One region of the Hafnia sp. CBA7124 genome, then DNA from elsewhere that is predicted to be linked to it. Evidence: predicted binding sites of a transcription regulator. Region 1 holds the regulator's gene; each other region holds the start of a gene.
The links. The regulator Fur, encoded in region 1, represses iron uptake genes when iron is present. The targets are predictions, from matches to a motif close to ATAATAATGAGAACNACTATCAA.

Region 2: the regulator Fur is predicted to act here: its motif matches at 2,532-2,554, upstream of efeU (iron uptake transporter permease EfeU).
Region 3: the regulator Fur is predicted to act here: its motif matches at 3,024-3,046, upstream of zupT (zinc transporter ZupT).
Region 4: the regulator Fur is predicted to act here: its motif matches at 2,958-2,980, upstream of CPY98_RS03110 (TonB-dependent siderophore receptor).

Annotation. Positions count from the first base shown of each region.
Region 1 covers NZ_AP017469.1:1,214,734-1,220,802, forward strand. Annotated here, with positions in the region: gene chiP (chitoporin) at 1-638, shown strand, start outside; gene chiQ (ChiQ/YbfN family lipoprotein) at 696-1,025, shown strand; gene CPY98_RS05670 (beta-N-acetylhexosaminidase) at 1,045-3,717, shown strand; gene fur (ferric iron uptake transcriptional regulator) at 3,987-4,436, opposite strand; gene fldA (flavodoxin FldA) at 4,756-5,283, opposite strand; gene ybfE (LexA regulated protein) at 5,405-5,680, opposite strand; gene ybfF (esterase) at 5,951-6,069, opposite strand, start outside.
Region 2 covers NZ_AP017469.1:2,711,760-2,717,828, reverse strand. Annotated here, with positions in the region: gene CPY98_RS12730 (phosphoethanolamine transferase) at 81-1,715, opposite strand; gene CPY98_RS12725 (YodC family protein) at 1,992-2,174, opposite strand; gene efeU (iron uptake transporter permease EfeU) at 2,600-3,445, shown strand; gene efeO (iron uptake system protein EfeO) at 3,490-4,614, shown strand; gene efeB (iron uptake transporter deferrochelatase/peroxidase subunit) at 4,680-5,978, shown strand.
Region 3 covers NZ_AP017469.1:650,350-656,418, reverse strand. Annotated here, with positions in the region: gene CPY98_RS03095 (IucA/IucC family siderophore biosynthesis protein) at 1-589, shown strand, start outside; gene CPY98_RS03090 (MFS transporter) at 767-1,981, shown strand; gene ygiD (4,5-DOPA dioxygenase extradiol) at 2,045-2,827, opposite strand; gene zupT (zinc transporter ZupT) at 3,059-3,832, shown strand; gene ribB (3,4-dihydroxy-2-butanone-4-phosphate synthase) at 3,899-4,552, opposite strand; FMN riboswitch at 4,672-4,849, opposite strand; gene CPY98_RS03070 (accessory factor UbiK family protein) at 5,057-5,335, shown strand; gene yjeH (L-methionine/branched-chain amino acid transporter) at 5,404-6,069, opposite strand, start outside.
Region 4 covers NZ_AP017469.1:658,975-665,043, reverse strand. Annotated here, with positions in the region: gene CPY98_RS03125 (GGDEF domain-containing protein) at 84-1,148, shown strand; gene fhuF (siderophore-iron reductase FhuF) at 1,458-2,249, shown strand; gene CPY98_RS03115 (DUF805 domain-containing protein) at 2,382-2,756, shown strand; gene CPY98_RS03110 (TonB-dependent siderophore receptor) at 3,093-5,267, shown strand; gene CPY98_RS03105 (lysine N(6)-hydroxylase/L-ornithine N(5)-oxygenase family protein) at 5,443-6,069, shown strand, end outside.

The DNA.
Region 1 (6,069 bases):
TTGCAAAAGGTTCCTACAAGTTTGATGTCGCGGGTAATCCGATGACAACCAGCTACCAATTTTATGGCACCCGCGATCGCGTACATGACGGCGGTGTGAATGATATTTATGACGGAACCGCATGGTTGCAAGCGCTGACGTTAGGCTACAAAGTTGGGCAGTTCGACTTCCGCTTGGAAGGTACTTACGTTAAAGCGGAAGGTAATCAGGGCTATTTCTTACAGCGTATGACTCCAACCTACGCCTCTTCAAACGGTCGCTTGGACATTTGGTGGGACAACCGCTCTGACTTCAACGCCAACGGTGAAAAAGCCATTTTCGGCGGCGTGATGTATGACCTGAGCAAGTGGGATCTGCCGGGCTTCGCCATCGGTGGTTCTTATGTTTACGCATGGGATGCGAAACCAAGCACTGACCCGCAGTACGATCAAAGCCAGCGCGTGAAAGAAAGCGCCTACAGCCTGGATGCGATGTACACCATTCAGGACGGCCGCGCGAAAGGCACGCTGTTCAAACTGCACTTCACTCAGTACGACAACCATTCAGACAACCCAAGCTGGGGCGGCGGTTACGGCAACATGTTCCAAGACGAACGTGATGTTAAGTTCATCGTTATCGCACCGTTCACCATTTTCTAAGCCAAAGATTCTGCATGTTTAACTAAGCATGCAGAGTCATTTTGACGAGATAAAAACATGAAAAAAATTCTATTGGTTGTCGCTGCCGTTGTTGGATTAAGTGCCTGTGTGCAGCAATCTACTGCCCCTCAAGAAGATGCAAAGTTAAAACAAGCCTACAGCAACTGCATTAATACCGCTGAAGGTAACCCAGATAAAATTTCAGCCTGTCAGTCGGTGTTGGAAGTGCTGAAGCAAAGTAAAACGCATCAGGCCTTTGCCGAAAAGGAAAGCGTACGCGTATTTGATTACCAAAATTGTATTCAGGCGGCTAAAACCGGTGCTGGAGATAATTACCAGCAGGCCTGTAACAAAGTTTGGCAGGAAATTCGCAGCAACAATAACTGATTAAGGATGGGGCTTTAGGATGAGCAAATTTAAATTGAACACGTTGGCCGTTGCCGTTTCTGCACTGGGCATGCTCGGTTTTTCCGCAGCAAGCCAGGCAGATCAGCAAATCGTTGACCAACTGAGTCAGTTAAAAGTTAACGTGAAAGTCACCGACAACCGCGCGGCAGAGAACGGCGTCGATTGTGCCGCGCTGGGCGCTGACTGGGCATCGTGTAACCAATCGGTCATCACGCTAACCAGCGATAGTGATATTAAAGGCAATGACTGGGCGATCTATTTCCATAACCCACGTCAGGTTCTGGACGTGAAAAGCGATCAGTTCAAAATTACGTTTGTGACCGGTGACCTGCACAAAATTGAACCCACCGATAAATTTAAAGGGTTTACCGCCGGTCAATCGGTGGAAATTCCGCTGATTGGTGAATACTGGCAGTTGTTTGAAAGTGACATTATGCCGCGTTGGTACGTCACTTCTCAGGATGCTAAACCTAAGGTGATTGCCAGCACCGATACGGAAGATCTACGTCAGTTTGTGACGCCGTTTGCGGGCGATCTGTGGAAGCGCACCAAAGACGATAAAAATGTTCTGATGGTGCCTGAAACTCGCTTCGACAAAAACGCCGATGTGAAAGAGCTGCCAGCGCAGAGCCTGCGTGGCCAAATTATGCCAACGCCGATGGAAGTGAAAATCCATCAGCAGGACGTTGACCTCAGTAAAGGCGTTGCGCTGGATCTTACCGTTCTGAACAGCGCCACGGCAGAAGCCGCACAGCAGCGTTTCGCGCTGTTAGGTGTGAAAAACGATGCCAAAGGCTATCCAATCAAAACGGTGATTGCGGTTAATAACTTCAAAGGCGACTTAGCGGTTCCGGGGGCTTACGAGCTGAAGATCGGGCCAAAGGGGGCTGAAGTCATTGGTTACGATCAGGCTGGCGTTTTCTACGGCTTACAGTCCATCCTTTCTCTGGTGCCAAGCGATGGCAGCATGAAGATTGCAACCTTAGATGCGAAAGACGCGCCGCGTTTCCAATACCGTGGCATCTTCTTGGACATCGGGCGTAACTTCCATTCCAAAGAAGCGGTACACCGCCTGCTAGACCAGATGGCGGCGTACAAGATGAACAAATTCCACTTCCATCTGACCGATGACGAAGGCTGGCGTATTGAGATCCCTGGCCTGCCAGAGCTTATCGATGTGGGCTCAAAACGCTGCCACGATCTGAGCGAGAAAGAGTGCCTGCTACCACAGCTAGGCTCAGGACCTGATGCTAACAATAATGGTTCTGGCCATCTGTCTCGCGCTGAATATATCGATATCGTGAAATATGCTCAGGCACGTCAGATCGAAGTAATCCCTGAAATCGATATGCCTGCGCATGCTCGTGCGGCGGTGATTTCGATGGAAGCGCGTTATGACAAACTGAAAGCCGCTGGTGACGAGAAGGGCGCTAACGAATTCCGTTTGGTTGATCCTACGGATACGTCAAACACCACGTCTGTGCAGTTCTATGATCGTAAGAGCTATTTGAACCCATGCTTAGATTCCTCTAAGCGCTTTGTCGATAAAGTGATCGGCGAAGTGGCGCAGATGCACAAAGAGGCGGGGCAGCCATTAACCACGTGGCACTTCGGCGGTGATGAAGCTAAGAATATCCGCTTAGGGCCGGGTTATCAGGATAAGAATGGCAAGATTGAGCCGGGCAAAGGCATTATCGATCAGAGCAAAGAGGATAAGCCATGGGCGCAGTCTCAGGTTTGCCAGACCCTAATTAAGAGCGGCAAAGTGGAAGATATGGAGCATCTCCCAAGCCACTTTGCGATTGAAGTCAGCCAGATCGTCAATAAGCACGGCATTGAAAAAATGCAGGCGTGGCAGGATGGCCTGAAGGATGCCAAAGACGCGAAGGCATTTGCCACCAAGCGCGTGGGTGTTAACTTCTGGGATACGCTCTATTGGGGCGGTTTTGATACCGTAAACGACTGGGCGAACAAAGGCTATGAAGTGACGGTTTCTAACCCAGACTACGTCTACATGGATTTCCCGTATGAGGTGAATCCACAGGAAAATGGCTACTACTGGGGAACTCGCTTTAACGATGAGCGTAAGATCTTCAGTTTCGCGCCAGACAACATGCCACAGAATGCGGAAACTTCCGTAGACCGTGACGGCAATTTCTTTACCGCGAAAAGCGATAAGCCATGGCCGGGCGTTTATGGACTCTCAGCGCAGCTGTGGAGTGAAACCACGCGCACCGACGAAATGATGGAGTATAAAATTTATCCTCGCGTTATGACGGTGGCGGAGCGCGGATGGCATCGCGCGGGTTGGGAGCAGGACTACAAAGCGGGCCGTGAATATAAAGGCGGAGAAACCGACTTGGTCGACAAAAAATCTCTGCTGAGTGATTGGCAGCGCTTTGCCAACCTGATGGGACAGCGTGAGCTGGCGAAAATGGATAAAGCTGGTGTGGAATATCGCCTGCCGGTTCCTGGAGCAAAAGTTGTGGGCGGGAAACTGGAAGCCAACATTGCGCTGCCAGGGTTGGGGATTGAATACTCCGTAGACGGTGGCAAGCAGTGGCAGCGTTATGATGCTAAAGCTCAACCAACCGTTTCTGGCGACGTTCAAATTCGTTCAGTAAGCCCAGACGGCAAGCGCTATAGCCGCGTAGAACCGGTACAGGCGTGATATCGAGATAGGTACGCAAGGTATTCTCTGCTCCGGTGGGGTAGGGAATGCCGCAATAACGTATTAACGCAGTGATTTTTAATACCGTTTCATCATCATTATTGTTGCTATGGTACCTGCCGAAGCCATATGAGTGATTTAGTTGTGAGTTGCTTAGCCCCCTGCCTGAGGGGCTTTTTTTTGTCTGTTTTTCGACGAGAAAACGAAGATGGTGGATTTCAGGCAATAAAAAAGCGACCCTCAGGTCGCCTCATTACACTCGCGAGCGCTTACTCTCTGCCATCGTGCAGACTTTCGTCTTCGCGGCAATCACCTTCAGCGCAGTGGCCATACAGGTACAGGCTGTGGTTGGTCAGTTGGATACCATATTTTTTAGCGATTTCGTGCTGACGCTTTTCGATGGAGTCGTCGCTAAATTCGATCACTTTACCGCAGTCTAAGCAGATCAGATGATCATGGTGATGCTGTTGAGTCAGTTCAAATACGGATTTTCCGCCTTCAAAATTGTGACGAGTCACAATTCCAGCGTCGTCGAACTGGTTCAGTACACGGTAAACGGTGGCTAAGCCGATTTCTTCACCCATATCGATCAGCTTCTTATACAGATCTTCTGCGCTGACGTGGTGGCAAGTTGGATCTTGCAGAACTTCCAGAATCTTAAGACGCGGAAGCGTGACTTTAAGTCCAGCCTTCTTTAAAGCAGTGTTGTTATCTGTCATTCGGATTCTGTCCCGTTACTTAGCTCGAAGACGTTTAGGATAGCCTGCATTTGCTGCCTACGTTGCCCTAATTGTCACCGAACTGAAAATATAATTGAGATTCATTATAAGGCTGATGGCGGTAAATGGAAACCGCAGTGTGTTAACAACTTGGACGGAATTACAAGGTGGAAATAAAACGTAACACACTGACAAATATGTAACTCTGCTGGTGGCGGGGGCTAGAGCGGGAAAAATGAGTTACATAGATGTTGCAAGTTGCTTTCGCCAATCGCTGAAATACCCGCTGACTTATGCAGTCAGCGGGCACAATTTCAGATTAGCCAGCCAGCTCAGCCAAGCTCATCTCTTCGGAAATTTGTTTCACCCACGCATCAACACGCGTTGCGGTGAGTTCAGGCTGGCGATCTTCGTCAATAGCCAAACCAACGAAGGTTTTGTCATCAACCAGCGCTTTAGACGCTTCAAAATGGTAACCCGCCGTTGGCCAGTGACCAACGATAGTCGCGCCGCGTGGCTCGATCAAATCACGGATGGTGCCCATAGCGTCGCAGAAGTACTCTGCATAGTCTTCTTGGTCGCCGCAGCCAAACAGAGCAACCAGTTTACCGTTGAAGTCGATCTCTTCCAGAGAAGGGAAGAAATCATCCCAGTCACACTGAGCTTCACCGTAATACCACGTTGGGATGCCAAGCAGAAGAATATCGAATGCTTCGATGTCTTCTTTGCTGCTTTTGGCAATGTCATGAACTTCAGCAACGTCTTTTCCGAGTTGCTTTTGGATCATCTTAGCGATGTTTTCCGTGTTGCCCGTGTCGCTGCCAAAGAAAATGCCTACGATTGCCATGTCGCGTTTATACCTTTTATATCAAATAATTAAACTAGAATCTTGAGAAAGACCAGTACGTACTTTACGCACTATAGCACTTTAAACCGTATCGATTTGTCGTCATTGTGTGCTGGTGGCGTTAAGATTTTAAAATCTGATTGAGTAAAATTTGTTCAATCAATTCACTGCGGCTAATGTTTTGTTCCTGAGCCAAACGATTCAGCATTTCAACCGCTTCTTCGTTAATCTTTAGCTCGACGCGACGCAGTCCTTTCACTTTATCGCGGCGCAGTTGGTTGCGTTTGTTAATTCTTAGCTGTTCATCCCGAGATAACGGGTTAGTTTTCGGGCGACCCGGACGACGTTCATCTGCGAACAGATCCAGAGTCGTGCGGTCCGTTTGTTCTTTGGCCATATCAGGTAGCGGTACTACAAGGAGAATTTTGAATCTGCGTAACGAATCAGATCATGATTAACATACTAGGGCCATTCACCCTTTACCGGCACTATCCTTGAACAGCAAAACTGCCTGCCAGAATAATAGCGCGCCATAATACCCCAGCGCCCCCAGCTGCGACAATCCTTAATCTTACTTACCTCACTGATGAATGGTGATTTTTTCTACAGTGAGGCTGTCGTTAAGATTAAGTTAGGTCGTGAAGGCGACAAAATTAAGCTGTTTGACTTATTCATCGCTGTCGAGAAAACGGTGCAGCGTGCGTAGCACCAGCTCTGGCTTTTCTGCATGCAGCCAGTGGCCCGTACCGGCTACCACGTGAGCTTTAGCATGAGGAAACTGGCGCG
Region 2 (6,069 bases), 1.5 Mb from region 1:
TTCAAATAAAAAAGCCACGTTGTATTCGTGGCTTTCTAATAATTCAAATTGTGATAACGATCATCCTATTCATGGCGCTATCACGGTTTCGCTGTCCGGCAGCTTTTAAGAATATCCAAGCTAGGATCGTATTCCTTAGTCTGCACATTCATCATGGCCAGCATGGTATGGAAGAGATTATCGTGTGAATAGTCGTTTGTCTTGGCCAGCTTGGCGACACAATCACGATCGATTCCATTGGCTTGAACAAAGCCATCTGATAGCCACATTTCCATTGGGACCTTAGTTTGCTCATCAGGTGCAAACTTATAAGGTGTTCCATGTAAATACAAACCGTCTTCGCCCAATGATTCACCATGGTCAGACACATAATACAACGCAACGTTATAGTCTTTTTCGTATCCTTTAAGCCGTTGAATGAACTGGCTCACAACATAGTCCGTATACCGGATGGTGTTATCATAGGTATTCACTAATTCCTGCTGGGTACAGTTTTCAATATCACTACGCTGGCAGTCAGGGACAAAGAAACGAAACTCTTTAGGATAGCGTTTATAGTAGGTTGGACCATGGCTGCCGATAAGGTGGAATGCTAGCGTCTTATTTTTCCCATCTGCTGGAATGAGCTTATCCAAATCGTTTAATAGCACGGCATCGTAGCAGGTTTCGCCATCGCAAAGATTTTTGTCGCTGTTCGCTGGCACTATTTGTGTTGGGATGCGATCGCAGGCGCCCTTACATCCTTCATCATTGTCTTTCCAGTAAGTAGACACCCCTGCTTTTTGCAAGATATCCATCAATCCTTCACTGTTGCGGGCAATGTTATTATCAAAGTGTGTACGCGGCATATTCGAGAACATACAAGGCACTGAAATGGCCGTTGCTGTACCACATGAACTGACCTTTGAGAAATAAATCAGGTCGGGTTCTTGGCTGGTATAAGGGTTGGTTGGGCGAGCATATCCCTGTAGCTGCTGATTCTGATGGCGAGCCGTTTCCCCAACGATTAGAAAGACCAGCGTTGGTTTACTGCCCGTTTTCTGCACCAGTTTCGCATCGTCACCGATTTTACGGAACGGAATGGGTTTGGTCAGATAGCGGCGATTAATATACTGCGAAGCGCTATAGAGATAGTTAGTTGGCACAATCTCCAAATTGAGCGAGCGGTTATTACGTCCAACGGACGCGTAGTCTTGGTAATAGAGGCTAGCAACCAACGCAATAATCAAAAGTGACACCAGCATAGAAACTAAACGCAGCCCAAAGCGGGCGAGAAAGCCGTGCGCATAGATAATCTGGGTTCTCATTAATATCACGCAGGGCAGAATGCCGGTGAATAACACCCACAATACCACCGAGAAATTGTAGTACGACGAAGCTTCGGCGGGATTGGTTTCAAAAATGTTTTCAATCATCGATCGATCGAAAATGATCTTGTATTTCAATTGTGCATAGCTAGCAAAGGCGCTGACCACCAGAATGACGCAAAAGAAAGGTTTGAAAATCGGTTTAAACGTGAACGGTGTAAAAACAAAGTTCAGGGCAGCAATCAGCACCAGTGGGATTGAAAATGCAAAGCCAAGCTTATAGTTATCTAGCGAAGTCAAAATTCGATAGAAATGCAATAAAATCGGTAAGTTAACTACGAGAGTAAAGTAAATGGCCAAAATAATGGTCAGTGATAAAAAACTGACTCTCAACGCCTTTCGCTGCAAGGTAAACGCTCCCCAAAACCTGTTAAATGACCATGTCTTATAGAACAGTGGACAAGAATTAAGCGTAATAAATAAAACCGCTTTATAGTGGGGCAGATTAGCGAGCCAAACTTAAGATAGCCTTAAGCTATCAAGGCTTCAGGTGATAAGAACTCAGCGAGTGAAAACGGCTGAGCGTTTCCATAGTGAATGATATTTTGTAATAAAAAAAACGCCGCTTGGGTTATCAATGCGGCGTTAAATCATTGGGCTGATTAGATGAAAATTTACCAGTAATTAGCAAACGCCAAAATCACCGTCTTCTTGATAGAGGGCCAGATGGGAAGCCACTATAGTTTCCTGTTTTTCGTTTCCTAGTTCATTCCATGAACAGGTAATCTCATTGTCGTTAACCGCGACAACAGTCATACGTGGGCCACCGCTGGTTTTTTGCACGCTATCACCAACTGAAAAACTCATGCTTCTCTCCTCAATACATCGGGCTAAAGAATAAACAGAAACTGTTTATCTTATTGAATATTTGGATATTCAAAGATATTCAAATAAGGAATGAATTATAAAATAGACTAAGCTGGCCCAGATAAATAGTGAAAAGAACCGATGTCTATGGTGATAAAAATTGAATAACTTTCCAGTGATGTCGATGCCTATTTTTCACTCGCATGGTTCTTTCTTTCTCTGCAAAAAATCCCACTTAAAAAAACCATTGCTTTGTTTTTAAAAGTTATTTTCATTTCAAATACCAGAAGGTAACAACTAGCCACACTTTAATTCACAAATAATATGAGGTGAACGCTTGTTTTTTTATTAACCGTAATGATAATCGGTATCATTATTTTTACGGTTCTTTACATGCGCATTGTGCGCAGGCAAGAGAGAAAAGCATGTTTGTTCCCTTCCTCATCATGTTCCGCGAAGGCCTTGAGGCTGCGTTGATCGTCAGTCTTATCGCCAGTTATTTAAAGAGAACCCAGCGTTCGCAGTGGTTGGGCGTCGTCTGGATTGGTGTAATCCTCGCCGCTGCGCTCTGTTTAGGATTGGGGATCTTCATCAATGAAACTACTGGCGAATTCCCACAAAAACAGCAGGAATTGTTCGAGGGACTGGTTGCCGTGGTCGCGGTCTGCATTCTGACCTACATGGTTTTCTGGATGCGTAAAGTTTCCCGCTCGGTAAAAACACATATCGAAGGGGCGATTGATAACGCACTCAGCGCAGGCAAAGGTCAGGGCTGGGCGCTGGTAGCGATGGTTTTCTTCGCCGTGGCGCGAGAGGGACTAGAGTCGGTCTTCTTCCTATTGGCGGCATTTCAGCAAGATGTTGGCGTTCAGGCGCCCATCGGCGCGGTACTGGGTTTGGTCGCAGCAATTCTCGTCGGCATGATGATTTATTGGGGGGGGATAAAACTGCACTTAGCTAAGTTCTTTAAATGGACAAGCCTCTTCATTCTGTTTGTTGCTGCAGGCCTTGCCGCAGGTGCTATCCGCGCTTTCCATGAGGCTGGACTATGGAATTATTTGCAAGATATCGCCTTCAATCTCACCGACGTGCTTTCAACCCATTCACTGTTAGGAACCTTTTTAGAAGGCATTTTAGGCTATCAAGAGGCCCCTTCGGTGAGCGAAGTGTTGGTCTATTTCCTGTATCTGATCCCAGCACTGATTTTCTTCTTCATGCCACAGCGCACAGATGTCGCGGCGGTAAACGGTAAAGCAGATCATTCACGCTAATGAGTTTTCAATACTATTATCCTATTTTTCAGGGAGTTATTTCTATGTCTAGCACGACTTTTCGCCGCACTGCGCTGTCTTTAGCTTTACTGACTTTACCTGCGACCGCGGCACTTGCCGCTGACGCATTGCCGCAGGTGAAAATCGCGGTCAATGACAAACAGTGCGAGCCGATGACGCTCACAATTCCTGCCGGAAAAACCCAGTTCATCGTGCATAACAACAGCCAAAAAGGTCTGGAATGGGAAATCCTTAAAGGCGTCATGGTGGTGGAAGAGCGCGAAAACATCGCCCCAGGGTTCACCCAAAAAATGACGGCAACCCTTGAGCCGGGCGAATACGATATGACCTGCGGGCTGCTCAGTAATCCGAAAGGAAAAATCATTGTTCAAGCCGCCGACGGCGCAGCCGCGGTAAAGACTGACGCAATGGCGCTGGTGGGGCCGATTGCAGAATACAAAATTTATGTCATGCAAGAAGTTAAGCAGCTGGTTGAGCAGACTAAAGCCTTCACCGATGCAGTGAAAAAAGGCGATCTGGCAACGGCACAAAAACTTTATGCTCCAACGCGTCAGCATTATGAACGTATCGAACCGATTGCAGAATTGTTCTCCGATCTCGATGGCAGCATTGATGCGCGTGAAGACGACTACGAACAAAAGGCCCAAGATCCTAATTTCACCGGTTTCCACCGTCTAGAAAAAGTGTTGTTTGGTGACAAAACCACCAAAGGAATGGACGGCTATGCGGATCGTCTGATGAAAGACGTGCTCGAACTACAAACCCGCGTGACGACGCTGACCTTTGCTCCAAGCAAAGTTGTCGGTGGCGCGGCAGGTCTTATCGAAGAAGTGGCTGCAAGCAAAATTAGCGGTGAAGAAGATCGCTACAGCCGCACCGACCTGTGGGATTTCCGTGCCAACGTCGATGGTGCGCAAAAGATTGTGAATCTGCTGCGTCCGATGCTGGAAAAAGCGAATCCTCAACTGCTCGCCAAAATTGACGCCAACTTTAAAACCGTTGATTCCATCTTAGACAAATACCGCACCAAAGACGGCTATGAGTCCTATGAAAAACTCACCACCGCAGATCGCAATGCGATGAAAGGACCGATCACTGCGCTGGCAGAAGATTTGGCACAGCTGCGTGGTGTGTTAGGGCTCGATTAAGATCCTCGATGCGCTTAGCACGCTAGTTGCACAAAATTGGGATTCGAAATACTGGGGTTAGAGAAATGAGTGGTAAAGGATGCCCGATCACCGGGCTGACAGGGGAGGCCGAAATGCCTTCCCGCCGCCGTTTACTGTTAGGCGCTGGCGTATTAAGCGGCGCCTTGGTATTAGGTGGATCAGTGAAGGCCGATACCGGCACCAAACCGTTAGCGACGGATAAATCCCCCGAGAATGCGCGCTGGCAGAAGCAGCCTTTCTATGGGGAACACCAGGCTGGCGTACTGACGCCGCAGCAGGCTTCAGCCATGCTGGTGGCTTTTGACGTGCTGGCGACGAATGCTCAAGATTTACAACGCTTAATGAAACTGCTCACCGAGCGGATTGCCTTTTTGACGCACGGCGGCGAAGCCCCGCACGCAGATGCCAAATTGCCACCGATGGATTCCGGCATCATGGGGCCGGACATTTATCCTGATAATTTGACGATTACCGTGTCAGTAGGGGATTCCCTGTTCGATCAGCGTTTTGGCTTGGCTGCGCTCAAGCCGCTTCAATTGCAAAAAATGACGCGTTTCCCTAATGACTCGCTGGATGCGGCGATCTGTCACGGCGACCTGTTGCTCCAAATTTGCAGTAACAGCAACGACAGCGTGATCCACGCACTGCGCGACATTATCAAATACACGCCCGACCTACTCAGCGTGCGCTGGCGGCGGGAGGGTTTCATCTCAACCCATGCGGCACAAAGCCACGGCAAAGAAACGCCGATCAATCTTCTGGGGTTCAAAGATGGTACGGCAAACCCAAACGCCGACGACAAGCCTCTGATGAACGACATCGTGTGGGTCACCGCTGACCAAAAAGAACCAGCATGGGCGGTGGGCGGCAGTTATCAGGCGGTGCGGATTATTCGTTTCCGCGTGGAGTTTTGGGATCGCACACCGCTGCAAGAGCAGCAAACAATTTTCGGTCGTGATAAAGCGAGCGGCGCGCCACTCGGCATGACGCATGAACACGATGAACCGGATTACACTCAGGATCCTGAGGGAAAAGTGATTCCGCTGGATGCGCATATTCGTCTGGCTAATCCTCGCACTCAAGAAACGCACAGCAGCTTAATGATGCGTCGGGGCTACAGCTATTCACAGGGCGTATCCAATTCCGGCCAGTTGGATATGGGATTGCTGTTTGTGTGCTATCAGCACGATCTGGATAAAGGCTTTATTACCGTGCAAAAACGCCTGAACGGCGAAGCGTTAGAGGAATATATCAAACCGATTGGCGGTGGATACTTCTTTGTTTTGCCGGGAGTGAAAGATAAAAACCACTACCTAGGTGAGGGACTGTTCCAGAAGATTTAGCTGAAATATGAATGAGATAAGAGCCTAAACTTACAACTCTAACGCCAGCATCTTGCTGGCGTTTTTTGTTTTAGCAACCAAACCTCGCAGA
Region 3 (6,069 bases), 560 kb from region 1:
GTTGCTACCAGCCATGATTCAGGCTTCTGGCTTAGAGACCGGCGAATGGTTGAAACGCTATCTGCAAAGCTATCTCAGCCCGCTGCTGCACTGCTTATACACCTACGATCTGGCCTTCATGCCACACGGTGAAAACCTGATCCTCGTGCTGGAAAACCATACCCCGGTGCATGTCTTTATGAAAGATATCGCCGAAGAGATCGTGGTGATGGATCCCGATGCCGATTTGCCAGAAAAAGCCAAACGCGTTGCGGTATTCGTACCCGACGAGCTTAAAATCCTGTCGATCTTTACCGATGTGTTCGACGGTTTCTTCCGCTTTATGGCTGCGATTCTGCATGAGCAGGGAAATTACCCACAGGAGAAATTCTGGCAGCGCGTGACCGAATGCGTGACGGATTATCAGCGAGCGCATCCTGAGCTGGCCGAACGTTTCGAGCGCTACGATATGTTCAGCCCTGCCTTCACGCACTCTTGTTTGAATCGCCTCCAATTGGCTAACAATCGCCAGATGATCAACCTCAGCGATCCATCACAAAATCTGAAATTTGCGGGCCAGTTGGATAACCCATTGGTGACTTTTAAATAGCGCTCGACGTGACTGGCGCTGACACAAAAAGATAGACGGGTTTATCGCAGGGTGCGGTTATATAACGCATCCTACGCTCCCCCGAAAATCAGAATTGAACGACTATAGCCCCTGCCGTTTCTTTTTCACTGGGAACGCAGGGGCAAACTCTTTACATAAACCGAGTAATCACCCGACATGTCATCCTATATTGCTGCTTCTAAGCTAACTCGCCGTGCCGTGCTGTTTCCGCTCGCACTGGTGTTATTCGAGTTCGCAACCTACATCGCCCACGACATGATCCAACCGGGCATGATTCATGTGGTGCGTGATTTCAATGCCGATGTGAGCTGGGTTCCAACCTCATTAACCGCGTATTTATTCGGTGGCATGATGCTGCAATGGCTGCTTGGGCCACTCTCTGACCGCGTTGGCCGCCGCCCGGTGATGCTGACCGGCGTGATGCTGTTTGTTGCCGCCTGTATCGCTACGCTATTCACCAACAGCATTGAACAATTTATTCTGATGCGCTTTATCCAAGGTATCAGCCTCTGTTTTATCGGCGCCGTGGGATATGCCGCCGTGCAAGAAGCCTTCGATCAAACGCTCAGTATCAAGCTGATGGCATTAATGGCCAACGTGGCCTTGATAGCGCCATTGATTGGCCCGCTGGCCGGTGCGGCATTTATTCAATTCGCACCGTGGAAAAGCATGTTTGCCGTATTTGCCTTAGTGGCATTTATTGCATGGCTCGGTCTATGGAAAGCGATGCCGGAAACCGCGCAGTCGCAGGGCGAAAAATTACGCTTAACCTCCCTGCTGGCAGATTATCGACAGGTATTTGGCAATCTGCGTTTTGTCTGTGGTGCGGCATCAATCGGTTTTTCGGCCCTGCCGCTGTTGGCGTGGGTCGCGATTTCTCCGGTGATACTGATCGATGGTGAAGGGCTGACGCCAGTGGCATATGGCTGGTTGCAGGTGCCTATTTTTGTTGCCCTTATCATGGGCAATTTAGTGCTGGCACGCATCGCAGGAAAGATGTCGATTGAAAAACCGCTGTGGCTCGGCGCACCGCCGATCATTACCGGTCTGGCACTGGCCACCTTTGGCACACTGTTTACCCCGCATGCTTACCTTTGGACCATTGCCGGTTTAAGCCTTTACGCCTTCGGCACAGGGCTAATTAACGCAGGATTATATCGCCTCACGCTGTTTGCCAGCGATATGCGCAAAGGCACCGTTGCCGCCGCTCTCGGTATGACCACCATTGGCATTTATGCCTTGGGCATCGAAATCGCAAAACGTATTTATCTCTGGCAGGGAAGTGGGATCTTTAATTTGTATGGATTAATCAGCGGGCTGCTTTGGTTGGCTCTGATGTGGGTGTTTTTGAAGAAGAAGGCCAGTCGCTAACTTCCGCATACTGACCCTATCGTAATCCTCCCCTTCGCAGGGGAGGAATTTCGTTTGCGGGTACTATCCCACGACGACTGATAGCATACTCAGCGACGCCATCACAATGCCGTCCACCGGCACAGAAATCGGCTCTTCACCGTTCCATGCGCCAAGCACATATAACAGCGGCAGGAAGTGCTCCGGCGATGGGTTAGATAATTCAGCGCCTTCATGCTGCATAAAGTTAACCAGTGGATGGTTTTCGCCTTTATGTGCCAGATTCTCACGCACAAAATTATCAAAACTGAATGCCCACGGATAAGGTTCCGCTTCGCCCTGCCACTTAACCATTCGCAGGTTATGTACCACGTTTCCGCTCGCGACAATCATCACGCCTTCATCGCGCAAGGCGGCGAGTTTCTTGCCTAGTTCATAGTGATAAGCCGCGGGTTGAGTACCATCAATACTCAGTTGGATCACCGGAATATCGGCATCTGGATACATTTTGATCAAAACGCCCCAAGTACCGTGATCCAAACCCCATTCGCTGGTATCCAAATGCACCATTTCTGGCGCCAGTAATTCCTGTACTCGACGAGCGAGTTCAGGCGAACCCGGCGCTGGATATTGCGTATCGAACAGGGCCTGTGGGAATCCACCAAAATCATGGATCGTCCGCGGCTGTTCCATCGCCGTGACAAACGTACCACGGGTGTACCAATGCGCAGAAACAGCAACAATCGCTTTCGGACGCGGCAACGTTTTACCTAACTCGCGCCAAGCCGTGGTGTAGTCATTTTCTTCCAGCACGTTCATCGGGCTACCGTGACCGAGAAATAGCGCAGGCATACGAGAGGTAGTCATAACATTATCCTTTTCTGAGTCTGGCGGAGAGCATCGCCTCCGAATGGTTATACATTACTCAGATTTATCTCGATCGTCTGCCGGATAACCATGATGATGATTGTCAGTAAATTTGAATATCAGACCCAGAGGGGTTGAGTTATTAGAGTCATCGGTAATAACTTTGTATTCGCTATTTACTTAAAGATAGGTTAAAACAATAATAGGAATCATTATCAACAAGGAGGCGCTATGTCAGTTCCACTTATTCTGACTTTGCTAGCTGGCGGTGCCACATTTGTCGGCGCGTTATTAGCCATTATCGGACAGAAACCCTCCAACCGGGTTTTAGCGTTTGCGCTTGGCTTTGCCGCAGGGATTATGCTGCTGATTTCTTTGATGGAAATGTTACCCGCCGCGCTGGATACCCAAGGCATGTCACCGATGCTTGGCTATGGCATGTTTATCATTGGTCTGGTGGGCTATTTCATGTTGGACAGAATGTTGCCGCACCAGCATGCACACGACCTGATGGATGCGCCTAAGGCAGGGAAAACACGCAACCTGCGCCGTACAGCCATGCTGCTAACGCTCGGCATTAGCCTGCATAACTTTCCAGAAGGCATTGCCACCTTTGTCACCGCCAGCTCCGACCTTGAATTAGGCATGGGTATTGCGCTCGCGGTTGCCATTCACAATATTCCTGAAGGCTTAGCGGTTGCTGGGCCGGTCTATGCCGCCACGGGCTCAAAAACTAAGGCGCTATGGTGGGCCAGCATTTCGGGCTTCGCCGAAATTTTAGGTGGGTTACTGGCATTCTTTTTGCTGGGGCCGGCCATATCTCCGGTGTTAATGGCCTCAATCATGGCAATGGTAGCGGGTATCATGGTGGCGCTATCGGTAGACGAACTGATGCCGTTGGCCAAAGAGATTGATCCGCAGAATAACCCAAGCTATGGCGTGCTGTGCGGTATGACGGTGATGGGATTTAGCCTGACGCTGTTACAAAGCAGCCCGCTCGGTTAAGACTCTCCCATCTCCAAATAGCAAAAAGGACAGCCTAGGCTGTCCTTTTTCGTGCAGAGCTAAAAATCAGCTCGCGATTTTTTCTTGAGACTGGCGGTAAGCCACCAAATCATCGATGGTCACGACTGGCATGTTATGTTTGTTAGCAAACACAATCACTTCTGGCGCACGTGCCATAGTACCGTCGTCATTGGTCAGTTCACACAGTACGCCCGCAGAACGGAATCCCGCTAAAGTCACCAGATCGATAGTTGCTTCAGTATGACCACGACGAGTCAGAACGCCGCCGTTTTGAGCGCGCAGCGGGAACACGTGACCAGGGCGATGCAGGTCAGAAGGCTTAGCGCCTTCAGCGCTTGCGGCACGCACGGTAGTCAAACGGTCTTTGGCAGAAACGCCGGTCGTCACGCCTTCAGCGGCTTCGATAGTCACGGTGAATGCGGTGCCGTAATGGCTGGTGTTGTTGCTGACCATCATCGGCAGATCTAACTGCAAACGACGCTCTTCGGTGATGCACAGGCAAACAATGCCGCTACCGTGACGGATGGTCAGCGCCATCTGTTCTTCAGTCATGGTTTCAGCAGGGAAAATCATGTCGCCTTCGTTTTCACGATTTTCATCGTCAAGCACCATAACGCCGCGGCCTTCACGCAATGCAGCCAGCGCACGTTCAACACGTTCCATCGGAGTACCGAAATCGGAAAGTAAAGTCTGATTCATGGTAAAAAAACCTCATTAATTATATGGATTACCAGAATCAGGGCAGCTTTGAGGAGTGGCAAACGTAAGCCTACGGCTAACGCGCCTAATAACGCGAGTGGGACAAACCCAACAGGTATCGTTACTCTCTCCCATCCGGACTCTAACCGTCGGCTCCGGAATTACACCGGATCTGCTGTCCTTACACCTTGCGGCATAAGCGCTCGCGGGCTTTTTATGCTGCGCTTGCCGTGAAAGACATGCGTTATGCATAAATTTACCGCCGGTGGGGACTTCCACCCCGCCCTGAGAATAAGCAGGTCAACTATAACGCTAATGATTAGTTTGGGCAATCGTCATTCCAGATTATCCAAGAGCGATCACAGAGGTTTATCCATTCGCCAACTCGCATTACACTATGCAGCTATAGCTCTGCTATTGTGCATCAGCTCAATATCATCGTCATTCGTTCTGATAGTGGTTCTTAAGCCCTAACGCATGACCATAACGACCAAGGAACACGCCATGATTGACCCGAAGAAAATTGAACAGATTGCCCGTCAGGTGCATGAATCCATGCCAAAAGGACTGCGCGAGTTCGGGGATGATGTCGAGAAAAAAATCCGCCAAATCCTGCAGGCACAATTTAATCGCATGGATTTAGTGAATCGCGAAGAGTTTGACGTACAAACGCAGGTTTTGCTGCGCACGCGTGAAAAGCTGGCGATGATGGAACAGCGCTTAGCTGCGTTAGAAGAAAAACTGGCAGCAAGCGAAGCAACCGCGACAAAAGACGCTGAATAAGCGAGTCGAGCATAAACGCAAAAACGGAAGCCATCGGCTTCCGTTTTTATTGCTGCTTAGCTCGATAGCTAATGGGAGTTTACTCCGTTTTCCATCGCACGCCGAGGTAACAGTGCCCATAGTGCGGCTAGCATTACGATCGCATAAATACTTTTCCAGCCAACCATATAGAGCAATAACAAACACAATACGCTGCCTATGGCCGCCATCAGACGTGAACGTCCTTTCAGTAGACGGCAACCCGCCAGCATACACAGCAGATAGATCATGATAAAAATGCCGTTGGCGTAAATAATCAGTTCATCCAACGCCACACCTAGTGCATAAATGCCCACCGCGCACAGTAAACAGCAGCCAAGTACAACATTCAGCGCGTTGACCGGTGCCTGACGCAGTGAAAGCTGCGCCAAACGGCTTTGTGGTTTCAGCTGCGCCTGTGACCAAACCAGCCGAGCAAAGCTTTGGGTGTAAATATTAAGGCTAGCAAAACAGGCCAGATAGCCAATAATACAGGCGATCCATAGCGCTTTTTGACCAAATAGCTGTACGACGATCCCCGGCAGTGATGCCGCTGCGGCTTTTTCCGCACCGAAGGCATTGAAATGCAAAACCGCGACCGTACAACCCCAGTACACCACGCCTGCCAGCAGCAAGCCGATCATCAATGCACGAGGAAAATCACGTTCGGGATCTTTAAACTCAGAGGCCAGATGGGCAAAAGCTTCTAATCCGAC
Region 4 (6,069 bases), 560 kb from region 1:
AAAATTCTTGTCTAACAGCTAACATATTACTGCCATTTTCTATTTTTATTTTGAGCGATATTGACAGTCACGAGCCTTATTTAATGAACGCAAAAAACTACGACGACCTATTAAATAGCAAAAGCCATATGACATTCTTGCTATTTATCCTGTTAAATGGTGCTACATCGTTTTATGCGCTGCTCAATCCATTACAGACAGATCCGCCGTATACGTTTGCAGGCATTGGCGTTTTTGTCTTTTGCCTATTCTCGTCCATATCATTGATATGGCATCGCGACAAATATCTGCTGAAGCTCAACGTTGCTTCTCTATTGCTAGGATTGCTATGGTCGTTTCATATAGCAGCTAAATATCAGCATGTTGACGCCAACAGCCATGAGTTTTTATTGATCAATCTGTTCAGCATATTTTTTATTGCAGCCGTCGCGCTTTCTGACAACTTATTAGCGTTTTGCCTTAATGCCGTTCCCGTCGCAATAACCGTTATTGTGTTGGAAGATTTCCACAATATGACGCGTATTTTATTCGTTCTCACATTACCGATCATTGCGTTGTCATTGCATCACGCAATGACGCGGCGGCGTGAGGCATTTACACGCAGACTAGTCACTCAGTTGGAGCAAGACAGAGCGCGATTCAGCGATCTCAGCATGATTGATCCCCTTACCACGCTGCTTAACCGCCGTGGCCTCGAGTTTCAATTCCATCATATGGGCAGCGATTGTGACACTGAGCATAAACACTTTGTTGTCATGTTAGATATTGATTTCTTTAAACTCTATAACGATCACTACGGGCATCAATACGGTGATATAGCATTAAAAAGTATTGCTCAAATTATCAAAGAAGCCGTTCGTACTAGAGATTTAGCCATTCGTTATGGCGGTGAAGAGTTTTTACTTATTTTACGCGATGCGTCTGAAAGTCTCGCGATACAAATATGTGAGCATATTCGTTTGCATGTAGAACAGTTGGCGTTAATCAATGAATACCAGCCAAATGGAAGCAACGTGGTAACAATTTCAGCGGGGCTTTCAGAGATGCATGGCAATAATTTAGAAAATGCCATAACGCGTGCCGATCAAGCGCTGTACATATCAAAACAGAAAGGTCGTAATAGAGTTTTATTGCAAAAAGAAACCTAATTTCTTTTTATAATCTGCTAGATAGGAAAATAATTTCTATCTAGCTAAGCACAACCTATTCGTAGATATGTTGATTAAAAGATAAATTATTAAAAAAAATATAGTCCCGTAACGTAACTCACCGTCCTTTACTTGCCGACATTGTGGCGTCAACGATGTTTATGCTGGTCATTTAGCTTAGCCATCACCACCAGTTTTCAATTTTCACCTAAATGAGCGCTATGACACATTTCGTTCAACCACCATCTTGCGATTGATAATAGTTATCAGTACTATTGCGTTTTGATACTTGATCTCTAGGGTGTTGTGGTGAAGATAACTGCGCTGACTGAATTTGATGCCTACTTTCCAGCCGTCTTTCCTGCTTTTCCGCCAGAAGCGGAAGAGCTCACTGCGCTTTTTAGCCAGCACTACCCTCATTTTCTCACCACGTTCTTGATCGATGAATCAGCAGCTAGCCACGATTTATCTGCTATGCAATGGTCAACGGCAGAAACCTACGCCAAGCTCATGGCAAACTATCAGCAAGAACACTACGCTGAATACCCTGATAAAACGCCGGAAGCCAAACCGTTAGAATCCCTGTGGGCGCAGTGGTATTTTGGGTTATTGGTGCCGCCAATGATGCTGTTGCTACTTCAGCAATCAGCCCCTCTCGATCCACATATTCGGCAGTTCAAAGTTCGCTTCCATGAAAGTGGACGCCCTGAGGCATTTATCTATTATCCGCAGTTAATAGCCGGTGACGCCCGTAACAGCACTCCTCTACAGCGTATGGTGTCCTTAGTTGAGCGTCATCTGATTCCAGCAGTAAACGCCATTGCGCGCCAAGGCGTTTTAAACGCTAAGCTGATGTGGAGCAATATTGGCTATGTGATGCATTGGTATTTAGGAGAATTACGTCCCCTGATTGGTGATGTGCTTTTCTCGCAGCTCGAACAGGCTCTCTTTTTCTCCGCCTCTTTCCCCGACGGCCAAGACAACCCACTCTATCGCACCGTACTGATGCGTAACGGTACTATTCAGCGCCGAACCTGCTGCCAACGCTATAAGCTGCCTAAGATGAAAGAGTGCGGTGATTGTCCGCTCACGCTGGGTTAAAAAGCGGAGTCAACTTAAAACATTCTTATCTATTACTACTAAATCAAGTAATAGCTTTCTTGATCGGCGTCAGAAGAATTCCCCCTTCATTACGTATCCTTATGCGACTTAAAAACAAAGGATATGTTTTCAATGAACTGGTATATCAAAGTATTAAAAAATTACGCCACCTTCAGTGGCCGGGCTCGGCGCAAAGAGTATTGGATGTTTGCACTTATCCAGGGCACCGTTTGGGCCATACTGTATGTTCTGATGCTCACATCTGATAGCTCACTGATTGCTGGTATCTTCATTGTATTTGTACTTGCGACTCTTGTTCCTAGTTTGGCTGTCGTCGTAAGAAGATTGCATGACATCGAGCGCTCAGGATGGTTTTATTTCATTAGCTTTATTCCCGTTGTCGGCCCGATCATTTTGCTAGTCTGGTCTTGCAAAGCAGGGACCACGGGCGCCAACCGTTATGGCGCAGACCCAAAAGCTGAGCAACCTGCTGGCATCATTCAATAAGATCTCCTCGCCGCTAACCCACCCATCGGTGGGTTAGACTGCCTTATATATAAATAGAATTAATACCTTACCTGTTAATAACCATTACTCGATTAATTTCATTGAGTTATTTATGGTTATTCTTAAATTACTCTCATGAATTCGTGACGTAGATCACAAAGAAAAATAGTTTCCCCTCCTCTGCTTGAATAAAAGCTACCAAAGCTAACGAGAATAATTATCATTCTGTATCGCATTTGATATAGCGATGTCATTGACTGGTTAACATCCGGCGATGACCAGATTGCTCACAATTAATTATTAGATCTTCGTGCTTTTTCAAGCAGGGATAATTAGATGAAATACAAAGCGTTTATTAACTCTTCGTTGAAAGCGGCGTTGCCAATCGGTTGTTTGGTATTCCCTTTGAGCGTCTTCGCAGATACAGCAACAAATACCGCAGCAGCAGACGATGCAGACAAAATCGTTGTCAGCGCCAAATCCAGCCTCCCACCGCTGGGAAGCTACGAAAATACCGGCACAAAATCCGATCTGACCGCGCAAGATACTCCGCAAACTATCAACACCGTTGAAGGCCAAGAACTCGACGAGCGCGGCATCAGCTCACTAAACGAAGCGCTGCGCTACGTATCGGGTGTAACCACTGAAAACCGTGGTGGCGCCATCACACGTTTTGATGAATTCACCATTCGTGGATTCAAAAACAGCGAAAACTATCTCGACGGCCTACAACTGCCTTACAACGAATGGAACATTCAAGGCCAAGTTGATACCTACATGCTCGATCGTATCGAAGTCATGAAAGGCCCCGCATCAGTTTTATACGGTAACGCCTCACCAGGCGGTATCGTCAACATGATCAGTAAAAAACCACAGAAAAACCAAAATACCGACGTAGAATTTGATACCGGCAGCGATAATCGTCGCGAAGGGAAAATCGATTCAACCGGACAAATTGGCGATAGCGACGTCAGCTACCGCTTTGTGGGCTTAGCCGGTGCCGTTGATGGGCAGGCCGAAGGCTCCAAAGATGAGCGCTATCTGTTAGCGCCTTCTCTGCGTTGGGATATCGACGATAACAATAGCCTGTTGCTACAAGCCTTCTTCCAGAACGATCCTAATGCCGGCGTTTATACCTCTCTGCCAGGCGAAGGCACCTTCAAGTATTCTCCTTATGGCAAACTGCCGACTGACGTTTATCTGGGCGATCACAATTGGGAAGCCTATAAGCGTAAACAAGAATCTGTCGGCTACCAGTTCGATCACCGCTTCAGCGATGAGTGGTCTTTCACGCAGAAAGCTCGCTTTATGCATATCACGGCCTATCAGGAAAACACCTACAGCACCGGTCTTGCTGATGATGGCCGCACTCTCGGTCGTCGTATGTACATGACCGATGAGAGCATGGATTCCTTCAACATTGATAACCAGATTGCCGGTAAATTTGATACCGCGTTCCTGCGCCACAATGTGTTGCTGGGCTTCGATTACCAGTGGCAGAACAACAAAACCGAGTATCAGGATGCCGCTGCGCCAAGCATCGATATCTTCGATCGCAATAACCACGAAATTAACCGCGGCAATATTGCCTGGGATCCGTCACTGGCCACCAACGTGCGCTATTCAATGCACCAGAACGGCTACTACTGGCAGGACTCTATCGATCTCGACAAGCTGACCATCTTGGCCGGTGGTCGTTATGACCAATACGAGAAGCGCACCTACGGCCTGCAATACGGTGCCAATACAGATGAAACTTTCTCTCAAAGCAAGTACACCCAGCGCTATGGCGCGATGTACCACTTTGAAAACGGCATCTCCCCGTACGTTGCTTACTCAGAAGGCTTTGAGCCTTTAGCTGGGCGTAACAAAAGCGGTGGCTCTTACAAACCAGAAACCAGCAAGATGTGGGAAGGTGGGGTGAAATTTGCCACACCAAGCCAGAACACCATCTTCACGGCCGCTGTGTTTGATATCAAAAAAGAGAATGCGCTGACCTCTAACCCGAACGGCGTTGATCCCTACGAGAAGTATCAAAGTGGCGAAATCGAGTCGAAAGGCTACGAGTTTGAACTGCGCACTTCCCCGCTGGAAAACCTGCTGTTGACGGCGAACTACGCTTATACCGACGTGAAGATTACCGAAGATGCTAACAAAGCGTTGATCGGCAACCGTCCGGTACAAACGGCTAAAGACAACGCTAGCGCATGGGCTAACTACACCATTGACGATACCTTCCTGCGCGGGCTCACCGTCGGTGCCGGTATCCGTTACATCGGTCGTATGGAAGCTAACCAGAGTAATACTGAGCAGTTGCCAGCCGTTACGCTGTATGACATGGCTGCGTCATATGAGTTAGGTAACCTAACGCCTGCGCTGGATAACGCCACGCTGAAAATGGCGGTGAATAACATCACTGACAAGCGCTACGTCGCAAGCTGCTACGACAGCAATAACTGCTGGTTCGGTGCAGAGCGCTCCGTGGTGGTTGGCGTGAAATATTCCTTCTAAGTACCTCTAAAAAATAGGGATGCCGGGCATTTCGGCATCCCTGAATAAAAACACCTTTTAAATTAATTTATTGGCGATTTAGCGCCAGATTCACAACCCGTATCCGCCATCTAGAAATCTGGATAAATGCTGAGCATCGAATTTGTACTCCTCGTAATAATCTAAGGTAAGATCTATGACCCAGTTCTCCTTATCCTCTCAGCAGCAGGCTGCGACACAACCTTATGATTTTATCGCCATTGGTATTGGGCCATTTAATCTTGGGTTAGCATGCCTCACGCAGCCGCTGTCGCAGGTAAACGCGCTGTTTCTTGACCAAAATTCAGGCTTTGACTGGCACCCTGGCATGATGCTGGAAAGCGCTCATCTGCAAACGCCGTTTATGGCCGATCTGGTGACGCTGGCAGATCCAACGCACCCACTGAGTTTCCTGAACTACATAAAACAACAGGGACGTCTGTACTCGTTTTATATTCGCGAAAGCTTCTTTTTGATGCGCAAAGAGTACAACCAGTATTGCCGTTGGGCGACAGAGCGCCTGAGCAACCTGCGATTCAATACCAAAGTTGAGCGCGTGGAGTTCGATCAGGATAGCCGCTGTTATCAGGTGCATTGCAGCGATACCCGCAACGGTAAGAAGTTAAAGTTTGAAACGCGCCATCTGGTGCTTGGCACTGGCCCTTCGCCGGTTATCCCTGAGTGCTGCCAGCCCTTTGCCGAACGTATGGTGCATTCCGGCCAGTATTTGCATCACAAGGAAGAGCTTCAAACCCGCCGTTCTATAACGGTGGTAGGCAGCGGG